One region of the Ciceribacter sp. RN22 genome, then DNA from elsewhere that is predicted to be linked to it. Evidence: riboswitches for the same ligand, from Rfam matches in the RefSeq annotation. Region 1 holds a riboswitch; the other holds the start of a gene.
What was found. Region 1 has a riboswitch for thiamine pyrophosphate ahead of thiB (thiamine ABC transporter substrate binding subunit). Riboswitches for the same ligand answer to the same signal wherever they lie in the genome.
Positions count from the first base shown of each region.

Region 2: it holds a riboswitch for thiamine pyrophosphate, as region 1 does, so the genes downstream of both, thiD (bifunctional hydroxymethylpyrimidine kinase/phosphomethylpyrimidine kinase) here and thiB (thiamine ABC transporter substrate binding subunit) in region 1, are expected to answer to the same signal.

Region 1 is NZ_JAMXLD010000002.1:1,159,378-1,166,738, forward strand. Features, by position in the region: gene NHF53_RS20455 (ABC-F family ATP-binding cassette domain-containing protein) at 1-1,221, shown strand, start outside; gene NHF53_RS20460 (ABC transporter ATP-binding protein/permease) at 1,225-2,994, opposite strand; TPP riboswitch at 3,183-3,296, shown strand; gene thiB (thiamine ABC transporter substrate binding subunit) at 3,396-4,364, shown strand; gene thiP (thiamine/thiamine pyrophosphate ABC transporter permease ThiP) at 4,369-6,012, shown strand; gene NHF53_RS20475 (ATP-binding cassette domain-containing protein) at 5,996-6,712, shown strand; gene NHF53_RS20480 (M48 family metalloprotease) at 7,006-7,361, shown strand, end outside.
Region 2 is NZ_JAMXLD010000001.1:303,010-310,370, forward strand. Features, by position in the region: gene NHF53_RS01485 (class II glutamine amidotransferase) at 1-334, opposite strand, end outside; gene NHF53_RS01490 (pirin family protein) at 576-1,487, shown strand; gene NHF53_RS01495 (hypothetical protein) at 1,698-2,315, shown strand; gene NHF53_RS01500 (flavin reductase family protein) at 2,312-2,842, shown strand; gene thiD (bifunctional hydroxymethylpyrimidine kinase/phosphomethylpyrimidine kinase) at 2,855-3,715, opposite strand; TPP riboswitch at 3,764-3,860, opposite strand; gene NHF53_RS01510 (AraC family transcriptional regulator) at 3,989-4,789, shown strand; partial or broken gene NHF53_RS01515 (LysE family translocator) at 4,868-5,478, shown strand; gene NHF53_RS01520 (peptide chain release factor 3) at 5,483-7,066, opposite strand; gene dut (dUTP diphosphatase) at 7,158-7,361, shown strand, end outside.

The DNA of each region.
Region 1 (7,361 bases):
GAGGAGTGGCGTGACAAGGTCCTCGAGGAGGAAGAGATCGAACAGCACAAGCTCGGCAAGGCGATCGAGAGGGAAGAGCACTGGCTCCGTTACGGCGTTACGGCGCGACGTAAGCGCAATATGCGTCGTCTCGGGCAGTTGCAGGCGATGCGCGCCGACTATCGCGGCCACAGAGGACCGCAGGGGACCGTGCAGGCAAGCCTCGCCGATGCGCGCGAATCCGGGAAGCTGGTCATCGAGGCGGAACGGATCACGAAAGCGTATGGTGGACGCACGATCGTCGCCCCGTTTTCGATCCGCGTTCACCGTGGCGATTGCATCGGCCTCGTCGGGCCGAACGGCGCAGGCAAGACGACACTGCTCAAGATGCTGACGGGGCAGCTGGAACCGGATGGTGGAACCGTCAAGCTCGGAACCAACCTCGAGATCGCTGTGCTCGACCAGAAACGCGAGGATCTCGATCCCGACGACACGCTGGCCCACTATCTGACCGACGGTCGGGGCGAGAATCTTCTCGTCAACGGCGAGCAGCGGCACGTCACCGGTTACATGAAGGATTTTCTGTTTCAGCCCGAGCAGGCGCGCACCCCGATCCGCAATCTGTCTGGCGGCGAGCGGGCACGGTTGATGCTGGCGCGCATCATGGCAAAGCCGTCAAACCTGCTGATCCTCGACGAGCCAACGAACGATCTCGACATCGAAACGCTTGATCTGTTGCAAGAGATCGTCGCCGGTTATCCCGGTACGGTTATCCTCGTCAGCCACGACCGTGACTTCCTGGACCGCACGGTTACCTCGACGATTGCGCCGGCCGACCCAGAGCTGCCGGACGGTCGCTGGATCGAGTATGCCGGCGGCTATTCCGATATGCTGTCGCAAAGAAAAGGCGCCGAGGACGAACGTCGCCGCGCTGCAAGGACAGACAAAGGGAAAGTTCAGGAAGGCGGTGAAAAGTCGCCGGAGGGGCCAGCATCGAAGGGCAAGGCCAAGCTCTCTTACAAGCAGAAGTTCGCGCTGGAGAACCTGCCGAAGGAGATTGCGAAAGCCGAGGGAGAAATCGCCGCCCGGGAAGCGAAAATGGCAGATCCAGGCTTGTTCTCGCGGGACCCGGCAGCGTTCAACATGCTGGCGAAGGAGCTGGAGAAGCTGCGAGCCGACCTCGCGCGAATGGAAGAAGAGTGGCTCGAACTGGAGATGCTGCGCGAAGAACTCGAAGGCTGAAGGTCACCGGCCAGTTTGCGGGAGCGCCTCCAGGTGCAGCAGTCTCGGAGACATTGCGTCGTAGAAGGCGCCGGATCGCCCGATATAGATGAGGGTGGCGTTCTGGAACTCGTGCATCACCGACGATAGTCGTTCGACCGTTTCCGGTTCCAAACCTTCGAGAACATCGTTGAAGACGATCCATTGCGGGCATCGCAGCAGTAGACTGGCGAATGCGAGCGATATCTGCTCGTCCTTTTCGAGCCTGCGATCCCATCGGGCATGTTCGTCAAGGGATTGCGTGAGATCGCCAAGCCCGACCCGGGTTAGTGCTGCTGCGATCTCCTCGTCGGAGAAGGAGGGCGCCGACACCGGGAAGAGCAAGGCATCGCGCAGTGATCCTTCCGGAAGATAGTCCAGCTGTGGGACGAAGAGGATCTCCTGCGCAGGCAGCTCGATCGCCCCGCTACCCCACGGCCAAAGTCCGGCAAGCGCATCGAAGAGCAGCTTCCGGTTAATGCCCTGGTCGCCGTTGATCATCACCCTTTCGCCGGCTCCGATGACTGGATCCGGTTCGCGCAAACGAAAGGCGTGATCGCAGCTGTTGCCATTCGGTTTCGCGCAGATCGTCACGTTCTTGAACGCGAGCTGTTCCGTCGCGCCACGCTCGAGCAGGACCTCGCTGCCTTTGGGATGGTAGTCATCCATGTCAACGAGCGCAGCCCTGAAGCTCATGACGCGCAGGAGCGTCGCTTTCCAGTCCGCAATGGAGTCGAAATTGTTGACGTACCAACGCAGGGCCGAGTGGACCTGATTGAAGGCGGCTGCCGACATCATCAATTCTCCGAAGCTCATGGTTCCGGCAAAATAGGCCGGAGACGCGATCAACGTCGGGACGACCAGAGCGAGCCAGCCGAAGCCCGCGGTAACCCAGGTGAGGTTGGTGAGAGCTATCGCGAGTTGGCGGATCAGGCCTATGACATCGTCGATCTTGGTGTGGATGCGCTGGCGCTGGGTTTCGTCGCCGCGCGCAAGTGCTATCGCTTCGAGATTCTCGTTGGTGCGCATCAGCGAGAAGCGCAGGTCGGCTTCACGGGCGTACCGTTCGGCATTGATGCGCGTCAGCCGAAAACCGACAAGGTTGCTGGCCAGAGACGCAATGCTGGCATAGAAGATCGCTCCCCAGACCATGTAGCCGGGGATCGAGAAGCTTGTATCGCCGAAATGAAAGACGAAGCCACTCGATAGTTGCCAGAGCACGCCGATGAAACTGATCAGCAAGATCGTCGCCTGGACGAGGCCAATCGTGAGCGAAGTGGTCATCTCGGAAAGCTTGCGTGCATCCTCGTGCAGCCGCTGATCGGGATTGACGCCGAGAGGACTGGAAAGCGAAAGCCGATACGCTCGCCGGTCTGTCAGCCACTGGTCGACAACGTCGCGTGACAGACCTTCTCGCATGTAGAGCGCAGCCATCTGATTGAGCCATGTCTGCACGACGTTGAGCAGAAGAAGGAACCCGGCGATGAATGCAAAATTCTTCAGCTGGACGATGAATTCCGGCAAATCTCGGCGTTCCAGCGAATTGTAGAAAGGCGCGTTCCATCTGTTCAGAAGGATCTGGCCGTAAGCGGTCAGCAGAATGATTGCCAGCAAGGCTGCCGCGACGAGAACGATACGATTGCGAACCGGCGATTCCCAGAACGACGCTACGGCAATTGTAATCTGTCGTTTGAAGCCGATCTCGTAACTCGCCGCCGCGGTTCCAGACTGCTCTAGTGGCTCTGCATTGGTCATGGGTCAGGCTCTTCCGCGCACCAGGTGGCCGGATAATAGGGCCAAGCAACTTGCCGATCGGTTGATAAGCCGATTGCTGTGGCATGAAAAAGGCAGAAAGGGCAAGCGTCACCGTCCCGTTGAAGCCAGGCGTTCTGGTCGCAAGCCGTCCCATGCTTGCGTGGCGCAAAACGTCGCGCTATTTCTGCCTTGCTCTAACGGGGTGCCAAGGGGTCGTCAGGAACCGGAGGCTGAGAGGTGAACACCAACCCGCGGAACCTGATCCGGCTAGGACCGGCGGAGGGATTAGACGCGTAACAGACGCCCTTTTCCCGGAAGACCAATTCAAAGGAGGGGCGCTTATGCGAGCCACGATATCTGTTTTTCCCGGCCGAGCTTTGGCTGCGGCGGCCGCAATCGTCATGCTGTCGACTGTTCCCGTGTCGGCTGCGGACAAGACGTTGACGATCTACACCTACGAGAGCTTCATCTCCGAGTGGGGGCCGGGGCCAAAGGTCAAGGAGGCTTTTGAAAAGACCTGCGAGTGCAAGGTGGACTTTGTTGGGGTCGCCGATGGTGTGGCTCTGCTCACGCGCCTGAAGCTCGAAGGAGATACGAGCAAGGCCGACATCATCCTGGGGCTCGATACCAATCTCGTTGCCGAGGCGAAGCAGACCGGGTTTTTCGACGTCCACGGCGTCGACACGTCAGCAGTCGAGGTTCCCGGCGGCTTCTCCGACGATACCTTCATCCCGTACGATTATGGTCATTTTGCCGTCGTGTACGACACGCAGGCGCTGAAGACCCCGCCGAAGAGCATGAAGGAACTCGTGGAAGGGGATCCTTCGCAGAAGATCGTGATCGAGGATCCCCGCACGTCGACGCCGGGGCTCGGTTTTCTGCTCTGGGTGAAGTCTGTCTACGGTGATGACGCGCCGGCCGCCTGGCAGAAATTGAAGCGGCGCGTCTTGACCGTGACACCCGGCTGGTCGGAGGCCTATGGACTTTTCACCAAGGGCGAGGTGCCGATGGTGCTGTCCTACACGACATCACCCGCCTACCACATGATCGCCGAGGAAACCGACCGCTACCAGGCTGCCGCCTTCTCCGAAGGCCACTATATCCAGATTGAAGTCGCCGGCATGCTCAAGAATGCGCCCCAAAAGGACCTCGCGAGAGACTTCCTGAAGTTCGTGCTGACACCCGGTTTTCAGGACACCATCCCGACCAACAACTGGATGATGCCCGCCGCGCCAACCTCGGAACCGCTGCCGGAGGCATTCGGAAAGCTCGTCAATCCCTCCAGGACATTCCTGATGTCGCCGGAGGAGGTCGCGGCCAACCGGAAGGCCTGGATCGACGAATGGCTCACGGCAATGACGCTCGAGTAGCGAGATGTTGGTACGACGACAACGCTTGACGGGTTTTCTTGGCGGGGCATTCAGCCTTGCAGCCATAGGGGCGTTTGTCGGCGTCGCGATCCTGTCGCTGCTCCGCTACGGCGGGAGCGGCGGCTTGGCGGTTCTTTTCTCAGATCGGCTACTCCTGTCCGTGCTGCGCTTCACCTTGTTGCAGGCAGCGCTCTCGACGGTACTCTCGGTAATGCTGGCCATTCCGGTTGCAAGATCGCTCGCCCGCCAGACGCGCTTTCCCGGACGGCTGTGGCTTGTCCGGCTTATGGCTGTGCCGATGGGACTCCCGGTGCTGATCGGCGCGCTCGGACTGATCGGCATCTGGGGTCGACAGGGACTGGTCAACGACGGACTGCTCTTCCTTGGCAAGGCGGAGCCGGTCAGCATTTACGGTCTCGGCGGCATCTTGCTCGCGCATGTCTTCTTCAATCTGCCGCTCGCCGCGCGCCTGATGCTTGCCGGACTGGAGCGCTTGCCGTCCGAATATTGGTTGATGAGTGCGACGCTTGGCATGAAGCCACGAGCGGTCTTCCGTTTCATCGAATGGCCTGCGCTCCGCCCGCTCATCCCCGGCATCGCCGGCCTCGTTTTCATGCTTTGCGCCACCAGCTTCACGCTTGTCCTCATTCTCGGGGGAGGTCCCGCCGCCACGACCCTCGAAGTGGCGATCTACCAGGCCCTGCGGTTCGATTTCGATCCGGAGCGGGCGGTTTCGTTGGCCTTCCTGCAGATCGCCGTTACGGCCCTGGTTCTGGTGGCGATGGCCCTTTTTCCGGCGCCGGAGGGACACGGGCAGACACTTGGCCGTCCGTCGCGACGGTTCGACAGCGCGAGCCTTACTGTGCGTCTTTCAGACGGGGCGGTGCTTACCGCCGCTATGTTGTTCCTCGGTCTCCCGCTCGGCTCTGTCGTTCTCTCCGGCCTGAAGGCCGACCTCCTCAGGCTTCTCAGCGAGGAGGCGTTTCTGCGGGCAGCGGTGACAAGCATGGCAATCGCGCTCGGCTCGGCGCTGACGGCACTCGCGCTCGCGCTGGCGACAATCCATGCACAGACGGTGATCGGTCTTCTGCGGCGCCCTGCTCCGGTGATGAACGGCGTCTCGGTGCTGCTGGCCGGTGTGTCATCCCTCGTACTGCTCGTCCCGACCATTGTACTCGCGACGGGTTGGTTCATGGCGCTAAGATCGATGGGCGACATCGCGAGCTTTGCACCGGCGGTCGTTGTTGGGATCAATGCGTTGATGGCCTTGCCCTTCGTCATGCGGGTCGTGAAGCCGGCTCTGGCAAACCATCGCGCGGCAACGGAGCGTCTGGTCCTTAGCCTGGGCATCGGCGGTTTCTCGAAGTTGTGGCTCGTCGACTGGCCACCGCTCAAGAAGCCATTACTGACAGGTCTCTCCTTCGCCATGGCGCTTTCGCTCGGCGACCTCGGAGCCGTGGCCTTGTTCGGCTCGGAAAAAGTAACGACCTTGCCGTGGCTGATCTACAGTCGCATGGGGCACTACCGGACTAACGATGCCGACGGGCTCGCTCTGATTCTCGGCCTGATTTGCCTGCTCTTAACCCTCGCCGGCACCACCGGCGAACCGCCCCGGAAGGATAACGTCGAGAATGCCGGACGAATCTGATGCCGTTGTCCTGGAGGATGTCCGGCTCCAACTCGGGGCACAGGACTTTTGGTTCGATTGCCGAATTCCCAAGGGAGCGATCACCGCAGTCGCCGGACCCTCCGGCTCCGGAAAGTCGACTCTGCTCAACCTCATCGCCGGGTTCGAAACACTGGATCAAGGTCGGCTACTGATCGAAGGGAGGGACGTCGGCGGCCTTCCGCCGGCCGATCGTCCGGTTTCCTTGGTGTTTCAGGACAACAATCTCTTTGCCCATCTCGATTTGTTCACGAATGTCGGTCTTGGCATCAACCCGGGTCTCCACCTCGGTGCCGACGAGCGTGCGATGGTCTCGACGGCACTGAAGCGCGTTGGGCTCGCGGGCTTTGAGTGCCGTCTTCCCTCGACGCTCTCCGGTGGGGAGCGTCAGCGCGCTGCGTTTGCGAGAGCGCTCGTGCGGCGCAAACCGCTGCTGTTGTTGGACGAGCCCTTCGCAGCCCTGGATCCGGGATTGCGATCGGCCATGGCAGACCTTCTCGAAGAGCTACATCGCGAAACGCGCAACACGGTGATGGTCATCACCCATGACGCGGATGAGGTGGCACGTCTTGCGGAGCATGTGCTCTTCGTGGATCAGGGAAGAATCTCCTTCTCCGGTCCGGTCGATGTGTTCTTTGATCGTGGCGACATCGAAGGCATCAGGACGTTTCTCGGTGGTTGACTTGAAGTGTTGCATCTCGGTGTCGTCGCCATAATTTGGACGTGCCCCAGTGGCATTCGCAACTCGGATGATGCATTTTCCGCGTACATGCCTCGGTATCGTCTTACCGGAGAAGGCTCCCTTTCCTATATGTTGTGTTGCGGTTACCGGTTGAATGATGTTGTTTCGGGCATATCGAAGACACGAAGAACACGCAGCCGGTAATGTTTATCGAGGGCGGCACGCATTGGTGCCGACCCTTCATATCGAAGGAAGGTAGCCTGGGCAGAATGCCAGCTCCGACGGACAGAGATATGTTGGTGCCCAGTCCTTTTGCGAGCTCGCGGGGATTGCGGCGGTCGTTGCATCTGCTCGCAGCCGTTTCGTTGACCGCGCTCTTGTCGTCATGCCAATCGCTATTCGAACAGGCTTACGTCGCCGACGTCTCTCCGTCGAGTAACCCGCAGATCGTCGAAGAGGTTCAGAAGGGCGACCCGCGTGCACAGATGGGCGCGCGCGAACATCCGCGGATCGTCGCGAGCTATGGCGGCGAGTATCATGACGAGAAAACCGAAAAGCTGGTCGCACGTATTGCGGGCGCGCTTACCGCCGTTTCGGAGAATCCCAACCAGTCCTACCGAATCACGATTCTCAATTCCCCGGCAATCAA
Region 2 (7,361 bases), on a different contig from region 1:
TATGCATAAAGGACCAGGTGTCGCAGACGAAGGGATGGCAGTTGTCCCGACGCGTGGAACCGTGCGTCGCCGCGCGGACATGCGCCAGAAAGAGCCGTGAACGGATCTGCCGTGCCATGCTCTTGAGATTACAGTCCGACCAGGCCGGCAGAACATCGCGGAAGCGTCCGGGTTCCGGGCGATCTCCATACCAGGCGATGCCGAAACCGTCTGCATTGGTCGCCGTCTTCGCGCGGGTGGCGCAATGGGACTGCTCGATCAGGGAATGCGCGGGAGAGCTCACCAGTTCTTCGAGATAGATCGGTTGACCACGATAGGCTGCCCAGCGACACATGCTGCAATAGACTCCGGATGCATTCCGCCAATGGCGGCAAGGGATTAACTACTTTTGCCTGATTTGGATAACGAAAGCTAAATAGCCCATTCGCGGCCGAATTTTGACTGGTCGGCGCGATCACATTTTGCGCCGGAGGATTGCGTTCTGTGAACACTGCGTTCCGGGGAACGGTCTTCGCCACCCGCCGGATTTCCCTATATTGGGGGCAACTGAAATTCCGCTCGAAAGGAGCAATTCCATGTCCATTCGACCTGTGAAACATGAAAGTCGCGCCACGCCGGCGATGGAAGGGGCCGGTGTCAAATTGCATCGGGTCTTCGGCTTCGGCGATCCGTCGATGACCGATCCCTTCCTGATGATGGATGATTTCCGCAACGACAATCCGTCGGACTACCTCCGCGGCTTTCCGTGGCATCCCCATCGCGGCATCGAGACCATCACCTACGTCCTGGCCGGCACCGTCGAGCACGGCGACAGCCTCGGCAATCAGGGCCTGCTCGGTGCCGGTGACGTGCAGTGGATGACGGCGGGAAGCGGCATCATGCACCAGGAAATGCCGAAAGGCGACTTTGCCGGCAGAATGCACGGTTTCCAGCTCTGGGCGAACCTGCCGTCGTCGCTGAAGATGACGGCACCGCGCTATCAGGACGTCAAGAGCGCGGACATTCCCTTGATCGTCGACGATGACGGCACCGCAGTCCGCGTCATCACCGGAGACTTCTGGGGTAAGACCGGTCCCGTCGACGGCATTGCCGCCGAGCCCGTCTATCTCGACATCTCGGTTCCGCCGGGCAAACGGAAGAGCTTCCCGGTCGATACCTATCGGTCGGCCTTCGCTTATATCTTCGCCGGCTCCGGCACCTTCCGCGATGCCTCGAAGCCCTTCGGCGTGAAGGTGGAGAAGGAGTACCAGGGGCAGGAACTCAACATCCGCGACCTTTCCGGCAACCGCACGCTCGTCGTCTTCGACACCGGCGACGAGGTCACGGTGCAGGCCGGCGAAGAGGGTATCCGCTTCCTTCTCGTCACGGGCAAGCCGATCCGCGAGCCGGTCGCCTGGCACGGACCGATCGTCATGAACACCCGCGAGGAACTGATGCAGGCGATGCGCGACCTGCAGAACGGCACTTTCATCAAAGCCGATCACTGAAGGCAACCAAACGATCGGAACGAGAACGCCGGAGCAGCCGGGTCCGGCGTTCTTATCGTTCGCCATCGACAGCCCCTCCGGCAAGGCCTAGTCTCCTCTCGGCTGCTCGTCAGAAGCGCGTGCGGAAACCGGCGTGCCGTTCCTTCCGCCCGAAATGCAACCGCTATCCTCTGAAGTCCGCGGAGCCCGGACAGGGAAAGGAACAGGCGCGTGGAGAGGAATGTCCTTGAAGAGATCGAAGAGCGCCTGAGGGCAACACGGCTCGAGTTCGAGGCGGAGATCGAACGCCAGCTCAAGGCCCAGCGCGAGCATTTCCGCTACCGCCTGCAGCGCGGCAAGGTACGCTTCGAACGGGATGTCCGCGAGTTCCAGTCCCGCTATCGCATCAACCTCTGGCCCTACATCACCCGCGCCCATGTCGCCTATGTCCTGACGGCGCCGATGATCTACGCACTCATCGTGCCGCTCGTCTTTCTTGATCTCTCGGTGACGATCTACCAGCACATCTGCTTCCGCGCCTACGGCATTCCGCGGGTCAGGAGGAGCGACCATGTCATCATCGACCGGCACCACCTCGCCTATCTCAACGGCATCGAGAAACTCAACTGCATCTATTGCGGCTATGCAAATGGGGTAATCGCCTACGCCCGCGAGATCGCTGGCCGTACCGAGGCCTTCTGGTGCCCTGTCAAGCACGCCCGCCGGGCCGTCGATCCGCACGAACACTTCAACCGCTTCTTCGACTATGGCGACGCGCAATCCTATCGCGCCTGGCTCGACGCTCAGAGAAAGGGACAACAGTCATCGAAGGAAGGACCGCGGTCATGAAGGAATTTCCGCTTTCCAAGGTCTACCAGCTCATCGAACCCGGCCCGGTCGTCCTCTTGACGACCTCGGAAGGCGGCCGGCCCAACGTCATGACCATGTCGTGGCACATGATGATGGAATTCACTCCGCCGATGATCGCCTGCATCGTCAGTGCTGCCGATCACAGCTTTCATGCGCTCCAGCAAACCGGCGAATGCGTGATCGCCATCCCGACCGTCGAACTCGTCGAAAAGGTTGTGGCAGTCGGCAACTGCTCCGGCCGGGACACCGACAAGTTTGCGACGATCGGTCTGACGCCCCTGCCCGCCGAGGAAGTGCGTGCGCCGCTCATCGGCGAGTGCTTCGCCAACCTCGAATGCCGCGTAGGCGATCAGGGATTCGTCGCACGCTACAATCTGTTCGTCCTGGAGGTGGTGAAGGCGTGGTATGACCCCGCCCAAACGGCGCCGCGGACCATTCATCATCGCGGCTACGGCACATTCGCCGTCGACGGCGAGGAAATCACGCTCGACTCTCGGATGCCCTGACGGGCTAACTGGTTACGGTGCGCCTTCGTCTCTCCAGAGCGCATGAAAGTGGTGCACCGGCCCGTGCCCGGAGCCGACGTTCAGGGCGTCCGCGGCATTGATCGCTCCGGCGACGTAGGCCTTTGCGACAGCGACGGCCTCTTCCGGCAACGCTCCCTTGGCAAGCTCGGCGGCGATCGCGCTCGACAGCGTGCAGCCGGTACCGTGCGTGTTGCGGGTCGCAACGCGTGGCGCCTCGAACCAGGTAAGACCCGCGGCAGACGCGAGCACATCGGGACTGTCGGCTCCCGGAAGGTGTCCCCCCTTGACCAGCACCGCTTTCGCGCCAAACCGCATGAGGCGGAGCGCCTGACCGGCCATTTCGTCCCGATTGCATGCCTCGGGCTCTCCGAGAAGGGCCGCCGCCTCCGGCAGATTGGGGGTGATGACTGTCGCGATGGGCAGAAGCCGGCCGGTGAGAGCCGCTACCGCGTCATCCGTGAGCAGCGACGCGCCGCCCTTGGCGATCATCACCGGATCGAGAACCACCGGCACCTCGTGAAGACGAGCAAGGACATCGGCCACGGCTCCCGCAATCGCCACGTCGGCGATCATGCCGATCTTGACGGCATCCACGCGGATATCGGCGAAGACCGTTCGGATCTGCTCCGCCACGAAATCCGGCGGCACGACGTGTATGCCGCTCACGCCTTGGGTGTTCTGCGCCGTCAGGGCGGTCACGACCGCCATGCCGTAGACACCGCGCGCGGAGAAGGTCTTGAGATCGGCCTGAATGCCGGCACCGCCGGACGGATCGGAACCGGCGATCGACAGGACATTGGCAATCGCTGCTGCCGACGAGCTCCGCCCTGCCATATTGTGAATGTCGGTCATCTTCAGCCTCTCCGTGGCGGAGAGGTCACAAGACTTCGGCACTGCAGGCCTCGCCCCGAAACGACTCCCTCCGCCAGCATGATCTGGTTCAGGTTCAAAGGGTCCTTCTCAGCCCGCCTGCCGGCGGACGCCCCTGTCTCGCCTTTCTGTCGCACAGATCGCCGCGGCTGTCACCCAGACTGTCGCAGGACGGTTGCCGCTGGAAGACGAAACTGGCACTCTGCATGACGCTGGCAGAGCCCACCCAGCCAGCATTTCGGAGCCGTCGCGTGCATGAGTAAGGGCCGATTCAAAATTGCGAACACTGCGCTTTTCGGCGTGACCGCGGTCACTGCCGACACGCAACACAGCTTCCCGCGCCACACCCACGACGCCTTCGGTGTCGGGATCATCCGCCGGGGTGCGCAGAAGTCCCTGAGCGGGCGCGGCGTGGTGGAGGCGGGCCCGGGCGACATCATCACCGTCAATCCCGGCGAAGTGCACGACGGCGCACCGATCGGAGACCACGGTCGTTTCTGGCAGATGCTCTACCTCCTGCCGGAGACAATAGCGGCCGCGACACTGGACATCACCGACGGCGGCAGTGGGACGTTCGAGTTCGAACATCCGGTCATCCGTGACGCCCGCCTCGCGGGGCGCTTTCGACAGTTGTTTGCCACGACGACGGCAGACGACGGGGCGTTTCTCGAGGGCGAAACAGGACTTCTGGCACTCGTCGCCTCCGTGTTGCGGCCGCGCGCGACGGCGGCCGCGACGAAGAGTGCCGGCATCCGACGCGCTGCAAGACTGCTGGATGACGATCCAGCGCGCCCGGTAACTCTCGGAAGACTGGCGCAGGAAGCCGGCGTCAGCAAATTTCAGCTGCTGCGAGCATTCGTGAGGCAGACCGGGTTCACGCCGCACGCCTACCAGATCCAGCGGCGGATCGACATGGTACGACGCCTCATCGACGCTGGCTCTCCGCTTGCGGAGGCGGCAGCGACAAGCGGCTTCGCCGATCAGAGTCATATGACCCGCGCCTTCGTGCAGCGATACGGGGTGACACCCGGCGCCTATGCCGCGGCCGTCCACTGAAAGCCTGCTGCAATTCTGTTCAAGACCGGCGGCCGTGTTCCGGTGTTTGCTTTGCCCTCCCATGCAAGGAGAGCTGCAATGACCCCTGAATACCTCATGACGTCGCTGATCATCATCCTTCTGCCCGGCACCGGCGTCATCTACACGATTGCCCATGGCCTCGGCGCCGGCTGGCGGGCGAGCGTGATCGCGGCCTTCGGCTGCACGCTCGGCATCATTCCCCATGTCGCGGCGAGCATTACCGGTCTTGCCGCCCTCCTTCATGCAAGCGCGCTCGCCTTTCAGGCGTCAAGTATCTCGGGGTCGCCTATCTGCTCTTCATGGCATGGGGCATATGGCGGGACGAGGGTGTGCTTCAGGTCACCTCGGCCCGCGCATCATCGGGAGCAAGCAAGATCATCCTCGACGGCCTGCTCCTCAACATCCTCAATCCGAAGCTGTCGCTTTTCTTTCTCGCCTTCCTGCCGCAATTCGTGCCGGCGAACACGCCGAACGCATCCCTGCACATGCTGGTGCTGGCCGGCGTCTTCATGGTGCTGACCTTCGTGGTCTTCATCGGCTATGGCGTCTTCGCCGCGGCCACGCGGCGCCACGTCATCAGCCGGCCTCGGCTGCAGCTGTGGCTACGCCGGTCGTTTTCCGGTGCTTTCGCGGTCCTCGGGTTACGTCTGGCGCTCGCCGACCGATAGGAACTCACGCCGCCTTGGCGACGTGATATTCCTTGATGGCGACCATCTTGATGGCAGGGTACCGCTCCGCCTCGTAGCGAAGCGAAAAAGCGTCCTGCGCCATGAACACCGGATCGCCGTCGAGGTCGCGGCACATATTGCCCCGCTGCTGGGTCATGAACTTTTCGAGTTCGGCCGGCTGATCAGCGGAGATCCAGCGACAGACGGAGAAGCGCGGCATGTCGAAGGAAACCGGCAGGCCGTATTCCGCAGAAAGCCGCTCCTTCAGGACGTCGAGCTGCAGAGCGCCGACCACGCCGACGATCGCCGGCGACCCGTCCTCCGGCTGGAAGAGCTGCACCACGCCCTCCTCCGCCATCTGCTGCAGCGCTTCCTTCAGTTTCTTCGCCTTCATCGCGTCCTCGAGCCGTACGCGGCGCAGGATTTCCGGCGAGAAGTTCGGCACGCCCTGGAAGACCAACGGCTCCCCTTCGGTCAGCGTGTCGCCGATCCGGAGTGTGCCATGGTTCGGAATACCGACCACGTCGCCCGCATAGGCGGTGTCGGCAAGCTGGCGCTGGGAGGCGAAGAAGAACTGAGGAGCCGTCAGCCCCATCTGCTTTCCGGTGCGCGACAGCCGCGCCTTCATGCCGCGCTCCAGCTTGCCCGAGCAGATGCGGGCAAAGGCAATGCGGTCGCGATGGTTCGGATCCATGTTGGCCTGAATCTTGAAGACGAAGGCCGTCATCCGGTCTTCGGCAGCGTGCACCGTGCGGATGTCTGCCACCTGGTCGCGCGGCGGTGGCGCGAATGCGCCGAGCGCGTTGATGAGGTCACGAACACCAAAGTTGCGTAGCGCCGAACCGAAGAAGACCGGCGTCATGTGGCCTTCGAGAAACGCCTTGCGGTCGAACGGACGGCAGGCCTCGCGGGCAAGCTCCAGTTCCTCGATGAAGGCTTGCCGTTCATTCTCCGGCAGGTGTTCGGCGACGCTCTGCGGGCCATTGACCTTCAACGGCTCGACCTGGGTGTCGGAACCGCGGAACGTGTTGTCTGCCAGATTGTAGGAACCGCAGAAGGTCTTCGAGCGGCCGACCGGCCAGGTGACCGGTGCGGTGTCGAGGGCCAGCTTCTCCTCCACTTCGTCCAAAATCTCGAAGGGATCACGGCTTTCGCGGTCCATCTTGTTCACGAACGTGATGATCGGAATGTCGCGCATGCGGCAGACTTCGAAGAGCTTCAGCGTCCGCGGCTCGATACCCTTGGCGGCGTCGATGACCATGACGGCAGCATCGACCGCGGTCAGCGTGCGATAGGTGTCGTCGGCGAAGTCTTCGTGACCGGGTGTATCGAGGATATTGAAGACCTTGCCGTCGTATTCGAACGTCATGACGGATGTCACGACCGAAATGCCGCGTTCGCGCTCGATCTTCATCCAGTCCGAACGTGTCTGGATGCGATCTTTCTTCGCCTTCACCTCGCCGGCGAGCTGGATCGCCCCGCCGAACAGCAGCAGCTTTTCGGTGAGCGTCGTCTTACCGGCGTCCGGGTGCGCGATAATCGCGAAGGTGCGGCGGCGGGATACCGCCTCTGCAAGCGTTTCAGCCATGAGTGTGAATCCTGTGAATTGCCGCGTATCTAGCGATTAAAGGCCGGCATTGCAATTGACCTCGGGAGATCGCGCGCAAAGTAATGGAAGCATGAACATCCACAACGACATTCGCCCGACCGTCAAGCTTCTCCGTCTTCCCCATGGAGAGGACATCCCCCTGCCCTCCTATGAGACGGCGGGGGCCGCCGGCATGGACCTGCGCGCGGCCGTTGCCGAGGGCGCTCCGATGACGCTTGTGCCCGGCCAGCGGGCTCTGGTTCCGACCGGCTTCGTCATGGAGATCCCCGAAGGC